Regions from separate parts of the Sporosarcina sp. Y1009 genome, predicted to be linked through region 1. Evidence: riboswitches for the same ligand, from Rfam matches in the RefSeq annotation. Region 1 holds a riboswitch; each other region holds the start of a gene.

Region 1 (6,990 bases):
CTAAAAATCCTAAATGATTGAGTGGGGACTGAACAAGTACGCCTACCGATTTCACCGCAATATCTTGTTCTGTTTTCGCGATGATAACATCTGGTTGATATGTGATGCCCATCGTCACTTTCCCAGCGGCCGCTAAGTTAATCGGATCTGTAGGATTAGCCGGGAACTGAATATCCACTTCAATTCCTTCGTTTTCGAAATAGCCTTTTTCTTCAGCCACGTAAAGAAAACTATGTACAGCATTCGGATACCAGTCGAGCATAATACTCACTTTTTCTGTTTCATCATTATTACAAGCACTTAATACGAATAAAAGCAGGATGCTACCTAAAATCAGTTTAAGATTTTTCAACTTTTTGTCCTCCAATTTAACATGCGTTTTTCAATGTAAGTCACACAAACAAATAATAGAATTCCAACAAAGGTTAGAACGAAAATCGGTGCAAATACCGCCGCCCCGTCAAATTGTGTCATCATGCGACGACTGAAATACCCGAGTCCTGCTTGGGCGCCTAACCATTCTCCAATGGCTGCACCGATGACGCTTAGCGTGACAGCGACTTTTAATCCTGAAAAGAAGTGGGGAAGTGCAATGGGTATAGAATACTTCAAGAATATATCTTTTTTCGTAGCCCCCATTGTTAAAAATAATTCCTTAGTTTCCCTTTTTCCGGAAGACAACCCATCAAAGGTATTCACTGTAATGGGAAAAAAGGTGATTAATACAGCGACGGCGACTTTGCTCCAAATCGTGTAGCCGAACCAAAGTACGAAAATCGGTGCAAGCGCAATCACCGGCACCATTTGAGATGCGATTAAAATCGGATAGATTGCTTTTTGTACACTAGCATTTAAAGACATCCAAACTGCAATTGCAATACCCAAAATGATTGAAAGCATAAGTCCGATGACAATTGACAATAGAGTCACAGGCAAATGGACTAAAAATAGAACATCTTTTAATTCCCAAAGGCGAACTAAAATTTGAACAGGGGACGGAAGAATAAACGCTTTATCAATCGTCCGTGCGCAAATTTCCCAAAGGACAAAGAACAAGATTACGATCAATAAAGATGCTGTATTTCTCATAAAGAAACCTCACTCCGTAGCGTACTAAGCAACTGCTCTTTCAATTCCAACATGTCAGGTCGATGCAAATCGTTACGCGTTCGTTCTCGTGGTAGTGGAATTGAGATTTTTTCAATAGCAGTAACAGGTATATTTTTCAATAAAAAAATACGATCTGAGAGAAATAATGCTTCGTCTACATCATGTGTGATGAATAGAATTGTTGACTTTCTTTTTTCCCATTGCTCGAGTAACCATTCTTGCATCGATAATTTCGTAATCGCATCAAGTGCAGAAAAGGGTTCATCAAGGAGTAGCAAAGGATTTCCTGAAAGAACAGCGCGTAAAAAGGCAACGCGCTGTTTCATGCCACCTGATAACTCAGATGGATACTGATCTTCGGTCCCTTCTAACCCAAACTCTTGCAACAATGATTTTATTTCTTTATAGGCAGTTTGTTTATCAATTCCTTTAATTTCAAGGGGGAAAAAGGCATTTTCCAAAATGGTTCGCCACGGCAGAAGGAGGTCTTGTTGTGGCATATAGCCTACTTTTCCTAACCGATCCCCATTTTTATTACCCTCAAGAGTGATATCACCCGCTTGTGGCTTATCGAGGCCCGTGACGAGGCGGAAAATCGTGCTTTTACCAGAACCACTTACACCTAAGATTGAAATAAACTCACCTGGACGAACTGTAAATGAAAGTTCGTCCAGTACCATTTTTTCATCATAACCAAACGAGACATTATTAAATTCCAACATCAGCAGTTTCAACGCCTACAACTTCTGGCCACATTTGTTTGTTGTTCGCCATATCCCAGAACATATATTCAAAGCGAGTCGTATTTAAAAAGATTTCCTCAAGTTTTTGTAGCTCATGTTCAGGTTTTCCTTCTGCGACTTCATTCATTAAATCGATACACCAACCTGCTAGTTCACCGAATGCTTCAGAAGAATACATGCGAATCCAGTCGCCGTATAGCGGATGATCTGCCGCCCCTGGGATCGCATTTAGTTCTTTTCCGATTTCCCAATAACTCCAAGCACATGGGAGGACAGCTGCGACAACTTCCGCAAGCGTTCCTTTTTGACTGACATGCAGCATGTAATGGGTGTAGGCAAGGACAATAGGGGATGGCTTTGCATTCTCAAGTTCATCTTCTGAAATGCCAAATCTTGCTGCGTATTTTCGGTGAAGCGCCATCTCCGTATTCAATGTACCTTCCAGTAAACTAGCAAATTTCCCCATCGTTTCAACATCATCAGCTTTCACAGCGCCGATTGCGAAAACCTTTGAGTAATCGATTAAATATAAGTAATCCTGCACCATGTAGAATCGGAAGCTTTCTTGATCAACTGTCCCATCGCCAATTCCTTTTACAAATGGATGATTATGATTCTGTCTCCAAATCGGTAATGTCTTCTCATGCAAGCGGTCAGTGAACTTTATTTCTAACACTCTCCCTAAGAATTTTTCCCAATTAAAAAACCCACTCCTTGAAAAAGAAGTGGGTTGTAGACAGTCAAATTTTTATCCCCGATAATAGACGGGTAGAATTTTATACGTCGTCACCTCTTCCTTACGCCAGCATTATCTGGTTCAAGTTGAAAGGGTTTAGGCATTCATTCGCCAGTCTCAGCTCTTTATCGAGCACCCCTAGTGGTGGATCTTATGAAATTGGATTCTATTAAGTATAAGCATATAGGAATTAGAAGGTCAAATTATTGGTTGGAAATAGGAGGAAAGATAGAAGGAATTCATTTTTGGACGATTTTACTGTAAAGTAGTAAGAAAGAGTAACAAAAGGGGGAAGTAAGCTATGAAATTTTTCCATACGGCGGATTGGCATTTGGGCAAGCTTGTTCAAGGGGTTTATATGACGGACGAACAACGGTTTATATTAAACCAATTTATCGAAGCGATAGAAATAGAGAAGCCTGATGCGATTGTCATTGCGGGTGATTTGTATGACCGGGCGGTTCCGCCAACAGAAGCGGTGGCATTACTTGATGAAGTACTGGAGAAAATTGTGATAGACATGAAAATACCAGTCATTGCAATCGCAGGAAACCATGACAGCCCGGGACGCCTTCATTTTGGTAGTAGTCTTATGCAGAAGAACGGGTACTTTATTGCAGGTCAAGTGTCGAAAGTAATTGAACCAGTCGTTTTACAGGACGAATTCGGCGAAGTCCATTTTCACCTTGTGCCGTTTGCGGATCCATCTGTGATTAAACATCTCCACGCGGATGAAACAATTTCTAATCATCAAGATGCTATGAAGAAAATCACAGAGGGCATTTACGAAAAGATGGACGACAAAGCACGTCATGTTTTTGTTGGGCATGCCTTTGTCACGCCGCACGGGGAAAGTGAAGAGAATACGAGTGATTCAGAACGGCCAATTGCGATTGGAGGAGCGGAATACGTTTCGGCGCATTTGTTTGAGAAATTCCATTACACAGCGCTCGGTCATTTGCATCAAGCCCACTATGTGTTGGATAAAACCATTTATTATGCAGGATCGCCGCTTAAATATTCAATTTCTGAAGAGAATCATAAGAAAAGTTTTTTCATCGTGGAATTAGACCATGAAGGAAATGCTACTGTTGAAAAACGTGAATTGATCCCGAATCGAGATATGCGTACAGTTGAAGGCACCATTGAAGAAATACAGAAACATCCAATTAGCGAGGATTACGTATTTGTAAAACTTCTTGACGAGACACCGGTTTTATTTCCAATGGAAAAGATTCGGTCGGTCTATCCAAATGCGATGCATGTTGAACGGAAGATGTTAATGCCGACTAAGAGCATGGACACAGAAACAAAAACAGAACGTGGCAAAATGGACGATATCCAGCTATTTACTGGATTTTATAAAGAAATGATTGGCGAAACAGTTGATGAAGAAACGAAAAACTTATTTGAAGAAGTTCTATATGAAGTCATGAACCGGGAGGAGGGGTGACAGTGAAACCAGTTAAACTGACCATGACAGCGTTTGGGCCTTATAAAGGAACCGAAACAGTCGATTTCAGAGAGCTTAAGGATAACCGATTATTTGTTATATCTGGTGCAACAGGTTCGGGAAAAACAACAATATTTGATGGTATCTGCTTTGCGTTATACGGTCAAGCAAGCGGAGAAGACCGGACGGATATTCGTGCGATGCGAAGTGACTTTGCCGATAATGATACACAAACCACAGTCGAGCTAACCTTTCAAATTCACAGCCGTACGTATCGAATTATGAGGCAAATTCCGTATGTAAAAGAAGGAAACAAAACAGAAACTTCGGCCAGCTGCGAGTTTTATGAACAAACCTCGAACGGAGAAATTCCGATTGTCGATCGACAAATCGTTTCGGAAATCAATAAAAAGGCTGAAGAATTAATTGGATTTACACAAGCGCAGTTTAGTCAAATTGTCATGTTGCCCCAAGGCGAATTTAGAAAATTCCTCACCTCTGACACGGAAAACAAAGAAACCATTATGCGTAAAATATTCAGAACTGAGCCTTACCGAGAAATTGTTGTACGCTTAAAAGGTAAACAAGATGAAGCGAAGGCGATGTTGCAAGCTGAAGAGCAAAAAAGAACAAGTTTAATAGAACAAATCCCGTCACTATTACCAAAAAGAGATTCCGCGATTTTTGAAGTGTTAAGAACGGACTACTACAATGCAAATCAAATCGTAGACGGACTTGAAGATGAATTACAGTACTATAAAGAAAAAACGATTCACGATCAAAACTTATATGTAACTGCTAATAAAAGCCATGCGAAAATGTTGGAACAATACCATATCGCGAAGAATATGAATGACCAATTGATTGAGTTGGAGAAAAGAAAGCAACGTTATGCAGCGCTTAAACAGCAAATTCCAATTTTGGAAAAGAAGTCAAAACAACTTGGGAATGCAGAGCGTGCGACGGCTATTGAACAAATCGAAATCCAGTATGCGGAATTGAAAAAAGAACTAGAAGAAAAGACTGTTCATCTTAAAAAAGCATCTGAGCGAGTTCAGATGTTATCAGAAGAACTAGTGAAAATTGAAACGCAGTTTCATGAAGAGGAAGCGAAAAAACCTGAGCGAGAAAAAATAACAGAAAGTCTAATTCGTTTAAATGATACGCTTCCTAAGGTGAAGGAATTAGCTTCAAAAAAAGAAGCACTTTCAATTAGTAAGAATGAACAACATAAAATTCAACATACATTAACCGAAACGACTGAGAATTCTACGAGTGAAACTAAAATTGTAACTGCCCTTAAAACTACTATTGAAGAATTAGAGAAACGACTCATTCCCTATGATGACAAAGTAGATTTGTTAACGAATACAACTGGAAAATGTCGTGTTGTGAATGAATTCATCTCGATGAGAGAGCGCGTTTCAAAGCTAGAAAAAGAAAAAAGTCATCATGAAATTGCCTATAAATCTTATCAGAAAAAATATGGAGAAATGGCACAGGACTGGTTGAATCATGAAGCGGCAACATTGGCAGAAATGCTTCACGACGGCGAGAATTGTCCCGTTTGTGGAAGTAAGGATCATCCTAATAAAGCACATCGTGGTGAAGTATCAGTCACCAAAGAAGAGTTGGAGGTTGCAAGTAAGCAACTGGCGAAGATTGAAAGCGACTACCGAACTGCCGATGCAAACTACCAGAGTTTTCTTAACCAGTTAACTGCCATGAACGAAAACCTTGTGCGCCTCGAACTGGAAATTGACTCCATTGACGAAGCAAGCAACAAGCTGCATGAATTGAAAAATAGTTTGGAAGATGAAGTAAAAGAACTACGTGAAACTAGAATTCAACTCTCGAAATTAAAAGAAAACTTAGCCGTTCAAAGTAAAATAGCAGATGAATTGGCTACAGCTAAACATGAACTGGAAAGAGCATTTCTTGAAAGTAGTGCTTCGCTTGAAACCAAACAAGCGATTTTCAATCACACGTTAAATTCAATTCCTGAAGATGTTCGAGAACTAGGTGTATTAGAACAAAGAATTCATGCACTTAATACCAAAAAAAGTGAAATAGATCGCGCTTGGGAATCCATTCAAAAATTGCGAGAAGAAAGCAGAAATCAACTCTCTGCTAGCAAATCAGCAGAAACTCATGCCAAAACAGCACTTGTGGAAGTAGAGATGAAAAAAGGTAACGCCAAACAAAGATTTAAAGAAGCACTAGAAAAATCCGAATTCCAAACCGAAGCAGCTTATCTGGAAGCCAAAATGGACGAGGCATCACGTATACAATTGAAAAACGAAATTGATGATTTCAAACAACAATACTATGCTGTACGTGAGGCTATGAAAGAATTGGCGAAGCAGTTGGAAGGGCAGGAAATAACGGATTTACTAGCACTCGAAAAAACTTTGAGTGAATTGAAAGTGGCTTACGAAACTGCCTATCAAGAATATAATCGTTCACTAGACTTTGAAAAAACAATCATAAGATTAAAAGATAAAATTCATGACACATCACTAAAAATAGATCAACTTAATAAAACCTATGGAAAAATTTCAAATCTTTACGACGTTGTTCGTGGACATAACAACTTACGATTATCATTTGAACGTTATATTCAAATTGAATATCTAGAGCAAATTATACAATCAGCAAATGAAAGACTAAGGGAAATGTCGAATGGCCAATTCCAATTAATTCGCAGTGATCGCCAGGAAGTTCGGGGGAGACAAAGCGGTTTGGGCCTTGATGTGAATGATGCCTACACGGGTCAAACGCGTGATGTAAAAACACTGTCTGGTGGAGAGAAATTTAACGCATCTTTATGTTTAGCGCTAGGAATGGCGGACGTTATTCAAAGTTTTCAAGGTGCGGTTTCCATTGATACGATGTTTATCGATGAAGGTTTTGGTTCTTTGGATGAAGAATCATTGAATAAAGCAATC
Region 2 (6,990 bases), on a different contig from region 1:
TGGACGATATATTTAAAGATAAATGGAAGTTTAAAAATGAAATGCCAATTCAAATAAAAATGATACCAGAAATTCTAGCAGGTAAGGATATCGTTGCCCAATCTCCAACTGGGACTGGAAAAACGCTTGCCTTCACGATACCTCTTTTACATTTAGTAGATGGCAGCAAACAACAAACTCAGGGACTCATTATAGCGCCTTCACAGGAATTAGCCATTCAAATAACTGATGTTATTCGAGAGTGGATCGTTGGAAGTAATATAACTGTAGCTCCTTTAATTGGCGGTGCTAATACGAAACGCCAAATTGATCGATTAAAAAAGAAACCCACAATTGTCGTCGGGACACCGGGTAGACTTGCTGAACTTATTAAATCAAAAAAGCTTAAGATATTTGAAGTTAAACATATCGTACTTGATGAAGGCGATTTACTATTATCACGCGAACATCGCGTCATCATTAAAAATATGATTAATGGTGCAAATCCTGACCGTCAAGTGGTTGTTGTATCAGCAACGATTACAGATGAAATTGAACGGGTTGCAAGCGAGTTTATGAACGAACCGCTGCGTATTCATCTTGAAGCGGAACATATGCCGAAACTGGGGACAATTACTCACTCATACATTAACACGACCGTTCGAGATAAAACGGATCTATTGAGAGGGTTATCTCACTTAAAAGGCCTGCAAGCTCTTGCTTTCGTAAATCATATTGATCAAGCCCGAGTGAAAGATATGAAGTTAAATTATGATAAAGCACCGATCGTCGTTCTTCATTCCAATATGCGTTCAAATGATCGTCAAATTGCGCTTGAAAGTTTTCGTAAGGGAGAAGCTTCGATTTTAATCGCAACGGACCTGGCAGCACGTGGATTGGATATTGAAGGTCTTACACATGTTATCCATGTCGATACGCCGCATACAGTTGAGCAGTACGTACATCGTTCTGGGAGAACTGGACGCGCGGGTGCTGACGGGGAAGTGCTTTCCTTATTGACACCTGCCGAAGAGCGAGATTACCGCAAGTTGACGAGAGGAATCCGCCCAGTAGAAAAGATCTGGCGGAATGGAAGACTTCAGGAAATGTCTTCAATTCCTAAAAGACCGGTATATAAAAAGAAATAAAAAAGTTGTCGATGAAATCCTCGGATTTTTATCGACAACTTTTTATAATTAAATTTGAGTCAGAATAATCGGTTTGTCTTTTGTCACAATAATTGTATGTTCAATTTGTGCAACAAGTGAATTGTCAGGCGTTACAAATGTCCATCCATCGCCTAATTCAACAATGTTTTCCGCTTTTTCTGAGATGAACGGTTCAACAGCTAAAACCATTCCTTCTTTTAGTAATGTTTTATCCCAAGCATCGTAGTAGTTTAGAATATGTTGCGGTTCTTCGTGTAGCGATTTTCCAATCCCGTGGCCAGTTAAATTACGAATAACAGCTAAGCCATTTCTTTTTGCTTCACGTTCGACAGCTTTCCCGATGCCGCTTAAACTAGAGCCCGCTTTTACGCGTAACATTGCACGATCGAATGCCTCTTTCGCCACATCACATAACTTTTGTTTTCTTTCATCAGGTGTCCCCACGACAAAGGAAATACCTGTATCTGCAAAGTATCCACCTAGAGATCCTGAAACATCTATATTTACAATATCTCCATCTTTAATAACACGTGATCCTGGGATTCCGTGTGCCACTTCATTATCGACACTAATGCAAGTGTATCCTGGAAAGTCATATTCAGCTATAGGGGCAGAAGCAGCACCTTTTTCTTTAAAAAGACGTCCGCCGATTTCGTCTAATTCCTTCGTTGTCATGCCGGGAACGGCTGCATCTTTCATTGTATCTCTAATTTCAGCAACGATTTTTCCGATTTTTTTTAAGCCTGTAAAATCTTGTTCTGTTTTAGCAATCATGTATTATACAATCCTCTCTTGCTTACCTATATTTCCATCCTACACTATAGCATAAAAAACGGTATAAAAAAGCCTACACATAATATCAATATATGCAGGAGGTATAGGGGAGACGACTATTCATTTTAACAATTTGACACCGTGGAAAACATTCCACACGATAACAACTAAAAATAATGCTGAATAAATTAAGGTGAAAACAAATGGGGCCAGACTCCAAAAATCAAAGCTTCCGCTTAGAATGCTAGTGACTCTGTTCTCAAAGGAAAATATAGAAAGAGAAAAAATGATAACACCTGCAATTAAAAGAATAACAGGAATCATATGTGAAATGAATGCACGTTTTGCGTGAGTTTTAATTTCCTGTTCATCCGTAACCAAATAGATGACAAACGGCAGCAATAAAGGAAAAAAGAATACACTAAAGTAACATAAGGAACCTACTAGTTTTTGATTTGTCACCCGAAGCCCTCCTTGAACGTATAGGGTCAGCTTGCTATAAAATAGCATCTATTATACAATTGATAAGGAAAACTTAATAAGTTAAACCACAAGGGGAGCCTTTTCGGCTGAGATAAGACAAACGTTTTGACCCTTCGAACCTGTAAGATTATTCTTGCGTAGGGATGTGGATGGAAACAGACCTTAATGGAAGAAGTGCGTGCCGTACTTCTTTCTTACATAGAGATGTCCCGTTCTATCCGGGATGTCTTTTTTTATTTCACTTCGACATCCTTGCGACAACTAGTAGGGAGAGGATTATTTTGAACAGAGGTAGATTACAATTATTATTGGAAATTGCTATTTTAGGGGCGCTTTCTTTTGTACTTGATCAGTTAACAGTATTTGTTATGCCACAAGGTGGATCAGTTACGCTTTCAATGTTGCCGATTATTCTCATGGCATTTAGATGGGGACTAGCTGGCGGTATGTTAACTGGTTTTATAAGCGGATTATTACAACTAATAACTGGTGGTAAAGTGTTTCACTGGGCACAAGCGCTGCTTGATTATACGTTAGCCTATACCCTCGTTGGATTAGCAGCAATTACAAGTATTTGGTTAATCAGAAATGTTGCGAAAAAGAACAAAGGTGGTATGGCGTTAGCCATTATTATAGGAACAGTAATTGGCGGACTGCTTCGTTACTTAATACATTATCTCGGCGGGATTGTCTTTTTTGGTGAATTCGCGCCTGAAGGGCAACCAGCATGGCTTTATTCGCTAATATATAACGGTAGCTATATGATTCCTTCCATAATTATTTGTGCAATTGTTGCCGTATTACTATTCACAACAGCACCTAGATTATTAAAGCGCATATAAAAAATCGCCTATGCTTCCAAAATGGATGCATAGGCGATTTTTATTTTTCAGAAGGTTTTATAAAATAAAAGCTAGCGCTAATGACAGCGGATAAGAAAAGAGCAGCTGTCGTAACAAATAGTTCGTCCCATCCATTTTTTACTGCAATCCCAACAAAAAACCAGATGAATACTGCGTTAAATGTAATATCATGGTAATGATATATAAAGTGGAGAGCAATTGCTGTTGCTATGGTCAAAAAGAAGACAGTCCAAAGTGAATGACTTAGTCCCCAACCGCCCCATTCGTGAAGCCTCAGGAGATAATTGGTTAGTTCTATCATGGATAGGATACCCCACCCTAAAAGTAAAGATATCGGAACACGATCCCATAAGCGGTTCTCTCTTTTGGGATACGTAAAATATAGAGCAATTGTCAATAACAGAAGAATTAATATCACAACAAATTCTAAGGTGAATAATTCATAATGCCAAGAATATAGCATCACTATATTAAGTAATGTAATAAAAATGAATAAAATCGCTCTTGTGGTTAGGACTGATTGACTATGACTAGTTTGCGTGCGCCAAAAATTATAAAGCCATCCACAAAGACCTATATAGATGAGAACCCAAATCAGTAAGACATAACTGGCAGGTGTAAATAGAATAGGTAACCGATTCATAATTTCAGTTGCAGTATGATTATTGATAGGGTTGATGAGTGAAGTAATATAAACAAAAATCGTGATAAAGAGTGAAGTTGTCATCAAAAATATTCGCAACATGTTAAAATCCTCCTAATTCATCAGTATACATTTGAAATCATGACTCTGCTCATCATAATTATGAAACTTCTGTCACAATGATGGATTTTTTTCGATTCTCGAAATTTCATGTTATAATGGAAAAGCATATTTAGAAAATTGAAAACGCCCAAGGAGGAAATTGAATGACCACGGTAAAGTATTCTGAAGTATGGGATTTAGATGTATTCTTTAAAGGTGGAAGTAATTCAGAAGAGCTTAGAACACATCTAGATGGTGTAGATGAAAAACTTGATTCACTAGAAAAAGCAGCAGTTGACTTCAATATTCCGACATCTGTGGAAGCAGCATCTGACATTATAAACGTAATCGATTCTATTAAAAACGTAGCACTGAATTTATCTCAAGCAGGTGCAGTCATTGGATGCTATCTTGCAGCTGATACAACTGATAAAAAAGCATTATTATTACAAGGTGAAACTAGCTCGTTAAGTGCACGGTTCTCAACAGCTATGCTGAAAATTCAACAAACCCTATCGAAGACAGAAGATGGGGTATGGGATAGTCTTATGGAATCCCAGGAATTAAAAGAGTTTTCATTTATATTAACAGAGTGGAGAGAAGAGGTGGCTTTAAAGCTTTCAGAAGAAGAAGAAAGCTTAGTCACTGCACTTAGCGTTGATGGTTATCATGGATGGGGAAAGCTTTATGACCAACTTGTTGGCGATACTAAGATTACCATCAGTATAGATGGTGAAGAAAAAGTATTATCGGTGGGGCAGGCAGCCAATTTGAGTTCAAGTGCAGATGCTTCTGTTCGAAAACGGTCATTCGAGGCACTTGAAAATGCTTGGGAAGAAAAAGAGGACTTTTTTGCAGCTACATTAAACCATCTAGCTGGATTTAGATTAGCTGTCTATAAAAAACGTGGCTGGGATTCGGTCCTTCAAGAGCCTTTACAAACAAATCGTATGAGCGAAGAAACGCTTGACGCAATGTGGGGAGCAATCGGGGCTAACAAAGCACCATTTGTAGATTATTTACATGCAAAAGCCGACATACTAGGAACTGAAAAGATGAATTGGTATGATCTCGACGCTCCTGTAACAGAATCGACGAAGGAACTGTCTTACCAAGAAGGTGCAGAATTTATCTTAAAGCATTTCGGTGAGTTTGGTCCACAATTAGAATCATTTTCACGTAGAGCATTCGAAGAAAATTGGATTGAGGCAGAGGATCGTCCAAACAAACGTCCAGGCGGGTTCTGTACCGGAATGCCGATGTCAGAGCAGTCACGTATCTTTATGACGTATAGCGGCTCTATGTCAAACGTAGCGACACTTGCACATGAACTTGGCCATGCGTTCCATTCGTATGCCCTGCGTCCAGTCCATTGGATGAACCGTCGCTATGCGATGGGAGTGGCGGAAACAGCATCTACATTTGCGGAGATGATTGTTGCAGATGCAGCTGTTAAAGCAGCAGAAACAAAAGAAGAAAAAATTGCACTATTAGAAGATAAAATACAGCGGAGTGTTGCATTTTTCATGAATATTCATTCACGATTCTTATTTGAAACTCGTTTTTATAAAGAACGTGAAAAAGGAATTGTGTCAGCAACAAGATTAAATGAGTTAATGGAAGAAGCACAACGTGAAGCATACGGGGATGCACTCGATACGGTTCACCCACATTTTTGGGCATCGAAACTACATTTTTATATTACGAGTGTTCCGTTCTACAATTTCCCATATACATTCGGCTACTTGTTCTCGCTTAGTATTTATGCAAAAGCGTTGGAAGAAGGAGCAGGATTTGAAGAAAAGTACATCGCGCTTCTACGTGATACTGCGGTCATGAGTGTCGAAGACCTTGCGATGAAACATCTTGGGGAAGACATTACAAAACAAGAATTCTGGGCCAAAGGCGTTGCACTATGTGTGAAAGATGTTGAGGACTTTCTTGAACTCACTGCTAAAGTAGGTTGATCAAACATGAATCGTCTCGAAGGTGAACGTTGTTATTTACGGATTTTAACTGAAGAGGATGCGACGATTTTTACAAAACTATTAAGCGCGAATAAGAAGTATTGGTCAATCTTCGAACCGAGACAAGAACCTGGTTTTTATACGGTTACGGTTCAAAGAGATAAAATCAGAGAGTCACTTTTTCAAATGAGAGATCGTAGAGAATATAACTTCGGAATATTCAAATATGATTCAGGTCAATTGATTGGCCATATATCACTTTACAGTATTAAAAGACTTCCTTTTTCAAGTGGCTTCATTGGCTATTCAATTGATGAAAAGCATACTGGAAAAGGGATTGGTTCCGAAGCCGTTCGACTGGTCACTGAATTTGCCTTTGAAAGAGTTGGTTTGCACCGTGTTGAGGCATATGTATCTCCTCGTAACAAAGGCTCAATCATTGTACTTGAAAGAGCTGGATATCATCTCGAAGGATTATTACGGCAACTCCTATATATCAACGGTGTCTGGGAGGATCATTATATGTATGCAATGATTGAAGACGACTTTTGAAAGGGTAAGGCCGCTCTGCGGAAACTAAAAGCAAAAATAAAAAGCCGATTCCTGTAAAAAGGAATCGGCTTTTTTTGTCGTAAATTATAAATTGCCCGGGAAATATGTCGATATTTTAGTTATTTTTGGTACCCGTCAACAATTGTATCTAATTCACCAGTTGTTGGGTTAATCACTAATCCGTGAATAGGAACTTTAGCATCCATTAATGGGTGATTACGAACCTGTTCTACGCTTGCTTTGACACTCTCCGTTACATCATCGAATCCATGCAACCAATTCTTCATGTCAATACCTGAATATTTTAGGGTTTTAAAGAGGCTTTTGTCGATTCCGCGTGAAACCATGTCTTCAATAATGACATCTGTATCAATCGAGTTCATGCCACAATCGTGATGTCCAACGATAAATACTTCGTCAGCTTGCAGTTCATAGACAGCAATTAGAATGCTTCTCAT
Region 3 (6,990 bases), on a different contig from region 1:
GAAGCACTGTCGTCAGAAGCGATTCATGCAATTTATGGCTCTGAAGCCGGAAGCCTAATTATGGAATAGGGGGAAAAACCTTCGATGACGGTTCACGCGTATAAGAAAAGTAAAAAACAGCTCACATTTGTCTTTGTCATGCTTATCGGCATTACACTTTTATCAGCAAAGTTAACAGATTTCAATTTCATGCACGGCTTGCTAACATTGCCAAAAGCGGCCAGTTGGATGGCTTCTAACCTGTATATTACAGCGGAATCTTTAGAGAAGTTTCCATCTGTTATCGATAAATTAATAGAAACTATTTTTCTATCCATTACTTCCACTACAACTGCAGCGGTTGTGGCCATGTTCTTAGCTTTAATGGGCTCGCAGACGACGAAGGTGAATAACTTTTTCGCATCATTAAGCCGAATTGTTGCTTCTGTGTACCGAAATATACCGATTGTCGCATGGGCGCTAATCCTGCTATTGTCATTTGGGCAAAATGCGTTAACAGGTTATTTTGCTTTATTTCTTGCGACATTTGGATTTTTAACACGTGCTTTTATCGAGACAATCGATGAAACAAGTAGTAGTTCAGTGGAAGCTTTACGCGCATCAGGGGCGACTTATTTTCAGATGGTGGCGAAAGCTGTCATACCGGAATGTTCGCCGCAAATGATTAGTTGGATTTTATATATGATTGAAACGAATATTAGAAGTTCGACGCTTGTTGGGATTTTAACCGGGACGGGAATCGGTTTCATGTTCGATTTGTATTATAAAAGCATGAACTATAATGTGGTGAGTTTGATTACAATCAGTATTGTGGTTGTTGTAATTGGCATTGAGCTCATTTCCAATTATGTCAGGAGGATTATTTTATAATGACGACCATTAAGAGTAATGATCTGACTTATGATTATAAAAAGAAGACGAGTGCCGGGAAAATAAAGATTAAAGTATGGGGAAAGACCCAGATTGTTATGTTAATGACGTTTTTGTCCCTTTCTTTTTTGACGGTTTACGGGTTTTTGACCTTTGACTTAAAAGGGATATCAATCGTACAAGCCACAATTGATACCTTATATAATTTGAAAGTGATGTTTTTACAACCCTTTTTCAGTCATTTTACATTATGGGATGCGGTTGTCCAAATCGGCTTAACGTTGGGACTGGGCTTTCTTTCGACGCTGATAGGTGTCATCATTTCCTTGTTTGTTGCCTTATTTGCAGCCAAGAATTTATCGCCTAAGATTGTTTCCAATGCGATTATCGTCGTCGTGACTTTTATTCGCGCGGTGCCAACTGTTTTATGGGTATTGATCTTTGCAATCGCAGCAGGCCTTGGAAGTGAGGCGGTCATAATTGGGATGGTCTTCCATTCAGTCGCGTTTTTAGTGAAAGCCTTCTCCGAATTATTTGAAGAAGTAGACGAGGGCATTATCGAAGCACTACGCGCAAGTGGTGCAAATTGGTGGCATATTGTCACACATGCTGTCATTCCCTCAACTGCAAGTTCTTTATTATCCTGGTCATTTCTACGCTTCGAAACGAATTTCACGGTTGCAGTTGCAATGGGTGCTGCAGCGGGTGCAGGCGGTATCGGTTTCGAATTGTTAATGGCTTCTGGTTTCTACTTCGATTTACGAGAAGTTGGGTTCATTACTTATTTCATATTAGTCATCGCAATTGGACTTGAGCTACTCTCGACCCAATTAAAGAAACGTTTTTTATCGAATGCTTCAGCTTGAGGATAAGTATGAAAAGCCGCCAAAAGCGGCTTTTTCATTACTCAATCGTTCCAAGTTTTTTCGCGACTTGCGTATGTTGCAGCCGAGCAGCTAGCAGTAATCCTAATGCTGCGCCGCTAAAGCTGGAAATTAAAAATGGCGGGACGAAGAAAAAAGTACCGACAGTCGTACCCATTAGGATTTTTGCGTACGGAATCGCAAAAAATGGCGCAATCAAACCCGTCCCAATCACTTCACCAATTGCGGCATATACCGACTTTCCAAATCGCTTGTACATCACACCTGCCAAATAAGCGCCAATCATCCCGCCCGGAAACGCAAGCAGTGACCCTGTACCTGTTAGTAAACGAACAAGCCCGGTCATAAACGCGATTGTAAGTGCGGGTATCGGTCCAAGCATAATCGCAGCAAGCACGTTAACTGCATGTTGGATAGGATATGCCCGAGCGATCCCCGCGGGGAATGAAACGAAAACTGATCCAGCAACAGCAATCGCAACAAACATCGTCATAATCGCAATTTTTCTAGTGCTCATCCTTTAATCGCCTCCTTTGAATAAAAGGCGTTTAGGAAGTGGACACCGAAATCACCAGGTCCATCTGCGAGTTCTGCAGCTTTTTCACCAGCACGTTTATAAAAAGTTAACGCGGTTGCGGTAGCTTCTAGCTGATTTTCATTTGCAACTGCTAGAAAGGCACCTACGACACTACTCAATAGGCAGCCAACGCCAGTGACGCGCGTCATAAGTGGATCGCCACCTGTTATTTTGATGACTTCATACCCGTCGGTGACGATATCAATGATTCCGGAGACCGCAACAAGGCAATTGTGTTTTACAGCAACTTCTTTTGCGATTTCTTCGATGTCTGCATCGCCATCGCCAGCATCAACACCTTTTGCTTGCCAATCAACCCCAGCGATTGTAGCAAGTTCGCCTGCATTACAGCGAATTAAAGTGATATCCACATTGTTCAATATTCGTAGAACGGACTCTTTTCGGAATGAAGTAGCACCTGCGCCAACTGGATCGAGCACGACTGGAGATCCATGTTCCACAGCGCTTTTTCCTGCAAGAATCATAGCATCTATGGTTGTGCGTTTTAACGTACCTATATTTAAAACTGTTGCAGATGACACGGCGGCGATTTCTGCAGCTTCTTCAATAGCATCTGCCATCACTGGTGAGGCTCCAAGTGCGAGTAAGCCATTCGCTTGAAAATTCGCGACCACAATATTGGTGATGCAGTGAATCAGTGGTTGTTCCTCACGTAGTTTTGATAATAGATTTTTGCTTTGCATCATAATTATTCCCGCCCTTAGTCATTTTTGTAAATGAAAAAGCCGCCTCCTGAAATAGCATCAAGAAGCGGCCTGCGGTTTTTTAAAATAAAGTCCATGGAAATGCGCAGTCCCACTTCCCTCCGCTGGTATAAACCAGATCAGGTAATAAGAGTCCGCATATCCATATGCATCTCAGTCCTTAAAAAGGACACCCCTAGTGGCAAAATCATTTATGTAGTTTTCACAGTTACTATACCACAACTTGGAATATTCGCAAGACGAGAATGATTGTTTGTGGGAGAACGCAACGTTTCGTCAAAAGAAGGCAATGTTTTGTCCCTAGAAGGCAACGTTTCAGTAAAAGAAGACAACGTTTTGTCCCGAGAACGCAACGTTCCGAGGAGAAAGCAACGTTTCGTCAAAAGAACGCAACGCTTTGCCTGGAGAAGGCAACGTTTTAGCAAAAGAAGGCAATGTTTTGTCCCTAGAAGGCAACGTTCCGAGGAGAACGCAACGTTTCGTCAAAAGAACGCAACATCGTCCGAAACATCCAAAACACACTGCAACTTCTATTTCGGAAACTAGGTTATATGTGTTATAGTGAATCAAAGCTGAATAGTTTGATAACCACTAGGGGGGCCTTAATGGGCTGAGATGTGCGAGTTTGCGCGGACCCTTGGAACCTGATTCGGATGATACCGACGTAGGAAAGTGGGCATCCGCCATATCCTTTTAATTTATGGTTGCCGCCTCCTATCGTTTTCAGGGGCGGCTTTTAACATAATAAAGGACGTGTTCTAACATGGTAAATATAGCATTAACAATTGCGGGTTCGGATAGTGGCGGGGGCGCGGGGATACAGGCGGACCTCAAGACGTTTCAGGAACTTGGCGTATTTGGCACATCAGCACTAACAGCGGTCACGGCTCAAAATACGCATGGCGTTTCAGCAATTCAAGCGATGGAACCGACAATGGTTACAGCGCAAATTAAAGCAGTTACAGAGGACTTTACAGTGAAGGCCGCAAAAACAGGCATGTTGTTTTCAGCGGAAATTATTCATGCAGTTGCAGATTCGATTCAGGGCAGTGGAATTCCTCTAGTTGTCGATCCAGTCATGATTGCCAAAGGGGGAGCTTCTTTGCTTCGCGATGAGGCAGTAGAGGCATTGAAATCGGTCCTGTTACCCTTAGCGGCTGTTGTAACACCGAATATCCCAGAAGCTGAAGTACTAACGGGGTTAACCATCAAAACGGATGCAGACATAGAAGAAGCAGCCAGGCATATACTAGCCTTAGGCGTGAAGGCTGTCGTCATAAAAGGGGGGCATCGACGAGATGCACCCTTTGCTGAAGATCTGTTCATGTCTAATATAGGCACAAAGTTTTTAGTTCGGTCATCTTGGGTAAACACTAAAGACACACATGGAACAGGATGCACATACGCTGCCGCCTTGACGGCATTTCTTGCGAATGGAGAAAAACTTGAAGATGCGGTTGTTTCCGCAAAACATTTTATCCATGCGGCAATTGAAGATGGTCTAAGCATAGGAAGCGGGCATGGTCCAACAAATCATTGGGCATACGGACGACGAATGAAAAACGAGAAACTTATAGAGGGGATTGCAATCAATGGATAAAAGTAAACTACAATTTTATTTTATAATGGGGACACCAAACATAGGTGGAAGAGATCCGCTAGCAGTACTCGAAGGGGCGTTAAAAGGTGGTATAACAGCTTTCCAACTCCGTGAAAAAGGGGAAGGCGCGCTCGTTGGTGACGATTTAAAAGAATTGGCGCTGCAATGTAAAGCGCTTTGTGAAGAATACAAAGTACCATTTATCGTAAATGATGATGTGGACTTAGCGCTTGAAATTGATGCAGACGGTGTTCATATCGGTCAAGACGACGGCGTAGTTTCAGATGTGCGCTTGAAAATCGGTGCAGATAAAGTGCTCGGCGTTTCAACACATTCATTGAACGAAGCATTAGCCGCAACAGACGCGGGTGCTAATTATGTTGGTGTCGGACCATTATTTGAAACAGATTCGAAAGAGGATGCTGGTTCTGCAATTGGAACGGCACTTGTGAAAGAAATCGTCGCCGAACTTCCAGGCTTACCAGTCGTGGGTATTGGTGGCATCACTGAGCGAAAGACGAGCCAGGTTATCCATGCTGGTGCATCTGGCGTTGCGGTCATTTCAGCGATTACAAATGGTGACAATACAGAAGAAGCGACAAGAAATTTCAAAGGTCACATCACACTTGCACTTACGGGTGTTGAAATGTAAGTCAAGACGTATAACAAACTTTAAAATACGCCACACTTCTGTCTAAAGGGAGTGTGGTTTTTTGTATGGAAACGAATGATTTTTTTGAGGTGGAGGCCATTACCCATACACATGATTTAATCACCTTCACATGGCGAGACGTCGGTGGGGTTTACCAAGTATATCGAGATGGAGAACTCCTATATGAAGGGACAGTCGCCGAGTTTTCGGACGGTAATTTCAAACACGCAAAAATGTACCATTACTCAATTGAACGACTTGTCAATGATGAAGTTGTAGATGTCATTGCGCTTCAAACTTCGGCATTTGCTGAACAAAAGAATATTAAAAATCCACTTCAATTTCTCGTGATGACAACGATCGTTGCAAAGTCACAAATCGCATTGTCTTGGGAAGAAATTAAAGATGTTGAAACCTATGAAATCTATCGCAACGGTATATATATGCAGGCAGTTAAAGGGAATCGCTACATTGATCGAGATTTTTCGTTAGATGAATCCTATACATATCGAATCCATTCCACACGGCTGCTGAGAAAGTCGGAAGAGCGAATGAGTCGAGGTAAATCGTTTGTAGCCAATGTATTTGAGCGATTTGGTAAAGCGGCGATCCACGCAGAACCTGCTATGGAGCGATACACAGTTTCGAAGTTGATTGCGAAACCGAGGCTTTTACTGATCCCTGTTCTCAAAAAGAAACATAGAAGTCATGTAGATCATTGGGCATTTCGCTACGCAACGTTTTTACAAGATGACGTGATCAAAAATCCAAATCCACTGTCGAAAAATCATTCATTTCAAGGTGACGGTCGAGACTTTGATATAGAAAGTGATAAGTACCGAACACGTATAAATGTAACGCTGGATTATCGTAAGCATCCGCTGATGTCGTTTGAGAAAGACGTTGGTCGAACGATTGCCTATGATCGATTCGGTCGTATCCGGGAAGAAGGTGTCGCCTCAAGCGAGGGCATTATTTTGGAGGAAAACAAACATCGACCAGGTGAGGTTGGATTTTTACTGACACATGCTGTTGCCAATCCGCTAGTCACAGCCCCTCCTATCGACTATGAAGTGCGAACCGTCTTTAGACGCGATGGCACGTTTGATATGACTGGTTTCCATGACCAAGCTCCCCATCATGAAATCTATATTGCTCGTGGGGAAGGGAGTAAGTGGCGTACAATCCATCTCAGTAAAAGTAAGGGGCTTGCTTGGATGTCTGGCGTAATTGCTTGGCAATATTGGCGATTTTCTAATTTCGAGTGAAACAACCTCTTTGACAATGCAAAATTTCTCTGATAAGATTATCTCGAATTCAAGACAGTTTATGAATTGGACGAATTGGGAAAAGAATTTAAAGGAGGAATTTGACTTGAAGCATATTTTTAAGCAAGGTAGCGATACGTCGAAACCTGTTTTGTTATTATTGCATGGGACTGGTGGGACAGAGCAGGCTTTATTACCAGTAGCTGAAATGATTGATCCAGAAGCATCGGTGTTGAGTGTACGAGGAAATGTATCTGAGAACGGTATGCCGCGTTTCTTCCGTCGACTAGCGGAAGGTGTATTTGATGAGGAAGATTTAATTTTCCGTACGAAGGAACTACATGAATTTCTAGATGAAGCTGCAAAAGAACACGGCTTCGATCGTTCGAATATCGTGGCTTTCGGTTATTCAAA

The links. A riboswitch is a leader RNA that binds a small molecule or an ion and turns the genes downstream of it on or off. The one in region 1 is predicted to bind thiamine pyrophosphate.
Region 2: it holds a riboswitch for thiamine pyrophosphate, as region 1 does, so the genes downstream of both, thiT (energy-coupled thiamine transporter ThiT) here and tenA (thiaminase II) in region 1, are expected to answer to the same signal.
Region 3: it holds a riboswitch for thiamine pyrophosphate, as region 1 does, so the genes downstream of both, thiD (bifunctional hydroxymethylpyrimidine kinase/phosphomethylpyrimidine kinase) here and tenA (thiaminase II) in region 1, are expected to answer to the same signal.

The regions. Positions count from the first base shown of each region.
Region 1 covers NZ_JBYHFO010000001.1:102,344-109,333, reverse strand. The annotation lists gene AC25Y1_RS00520 (ABC transporter substrate-binding protein) at 1-352, opposite strand, end outside; gene AC25Y1_RS00515 (ABC transporter permease) at 349-1,089, opposite strand; gene AC25Y1_RS00510 (ABC transporter ATP-binding protein) at 1,086-1,832, opposite strand; gene tenA (thiaminase II) at 1,819-2,520, opposite strand; TPP riboswitch at 2,631-2,739, opposite strand; gene AC25Y1_RS00500 (exonuclease SbcCD subunit D) at 2,891-4,042, shown strand; gene AC25Y1_RS00495 (AAA family ATPase) at 4,045-6,990, shown strand, end outside.
Region 2 covers NZ_JBYHFO010000014.1:28,540-35,529, reverse strand. The annotation lists gene AC25Y1_RS15040 (DEAD/DEAH box helicase) at 1-1,127, shown strand, start outside; gene map (type I methionyl aminopeptidase) at 1,176-1,922, opposite strand; gene AC25Y1_RS15030 (magnetosome magnetite crystal formation protein family) at 2,043-2,384, opposite strand; TPP riboswitch at 2,466-2,566, shown strand; gene thiT (energy-coupled thiamine transporter ThiT) at 2,687-3,247, shown strand; gene AC25Y1_RS15020 (tryptophan-rich sensory protein) at 3,288-4,013, opposite strand; gene AC25Y1_RS15015 (M3 family oligoendopeptidase) at 4,178-5,980, shown strand; gene AC25Y1_RS15010 (GNAT family N-acetyltransferase) at 5,987-6,532, shown strand; gene AC25Y1_RS15005 (beta-class carbonic anhydrase) at 6,652-6,990, opposite strand, start outside.
Region 3 covers NZ_JBYHFO010000005.1:263,371-270,360, forward strand. The annotation lists gene phnC (phosphonate ABC transporter ATP-binding protein) at 1-69, shown strand, start outside; gene AC25Y1_RS08870 (PhnE/PtxC family ABC transporter permease) at 85-870, shown strand; gene AC25Y1_RS08875 (ABC transporter permease subunit) at 870-1,736, shown strand; gene thiW (energy coupling factor transporter S component ThiW) at 1,774-2,271, opposite strand; gene thiM (hydroxyethylthiazole kinase) at 2,268-3,038, opposite strand; TPP riboswitch at 3,136-3,243, opposite strand; TPP riboswitch at 3,640-3,744, shown strand; gene thiD (bifunctional hydroxymethylpyrimidine kinase/phosphomethylpyrimidine kinase) at 3,820-4,656, shown strand; gene thiE (thiamine phosphate synthase) at 4,649-5,308, shown strand; gene AC25Y1_RS08900 (DUF3238 domain-containing protein) at 5,374-6,576, shown strand; gene AC25Y1_RS08905 (alpha/beta hydrolase) at 6,638-6,990, shown strand, end outside.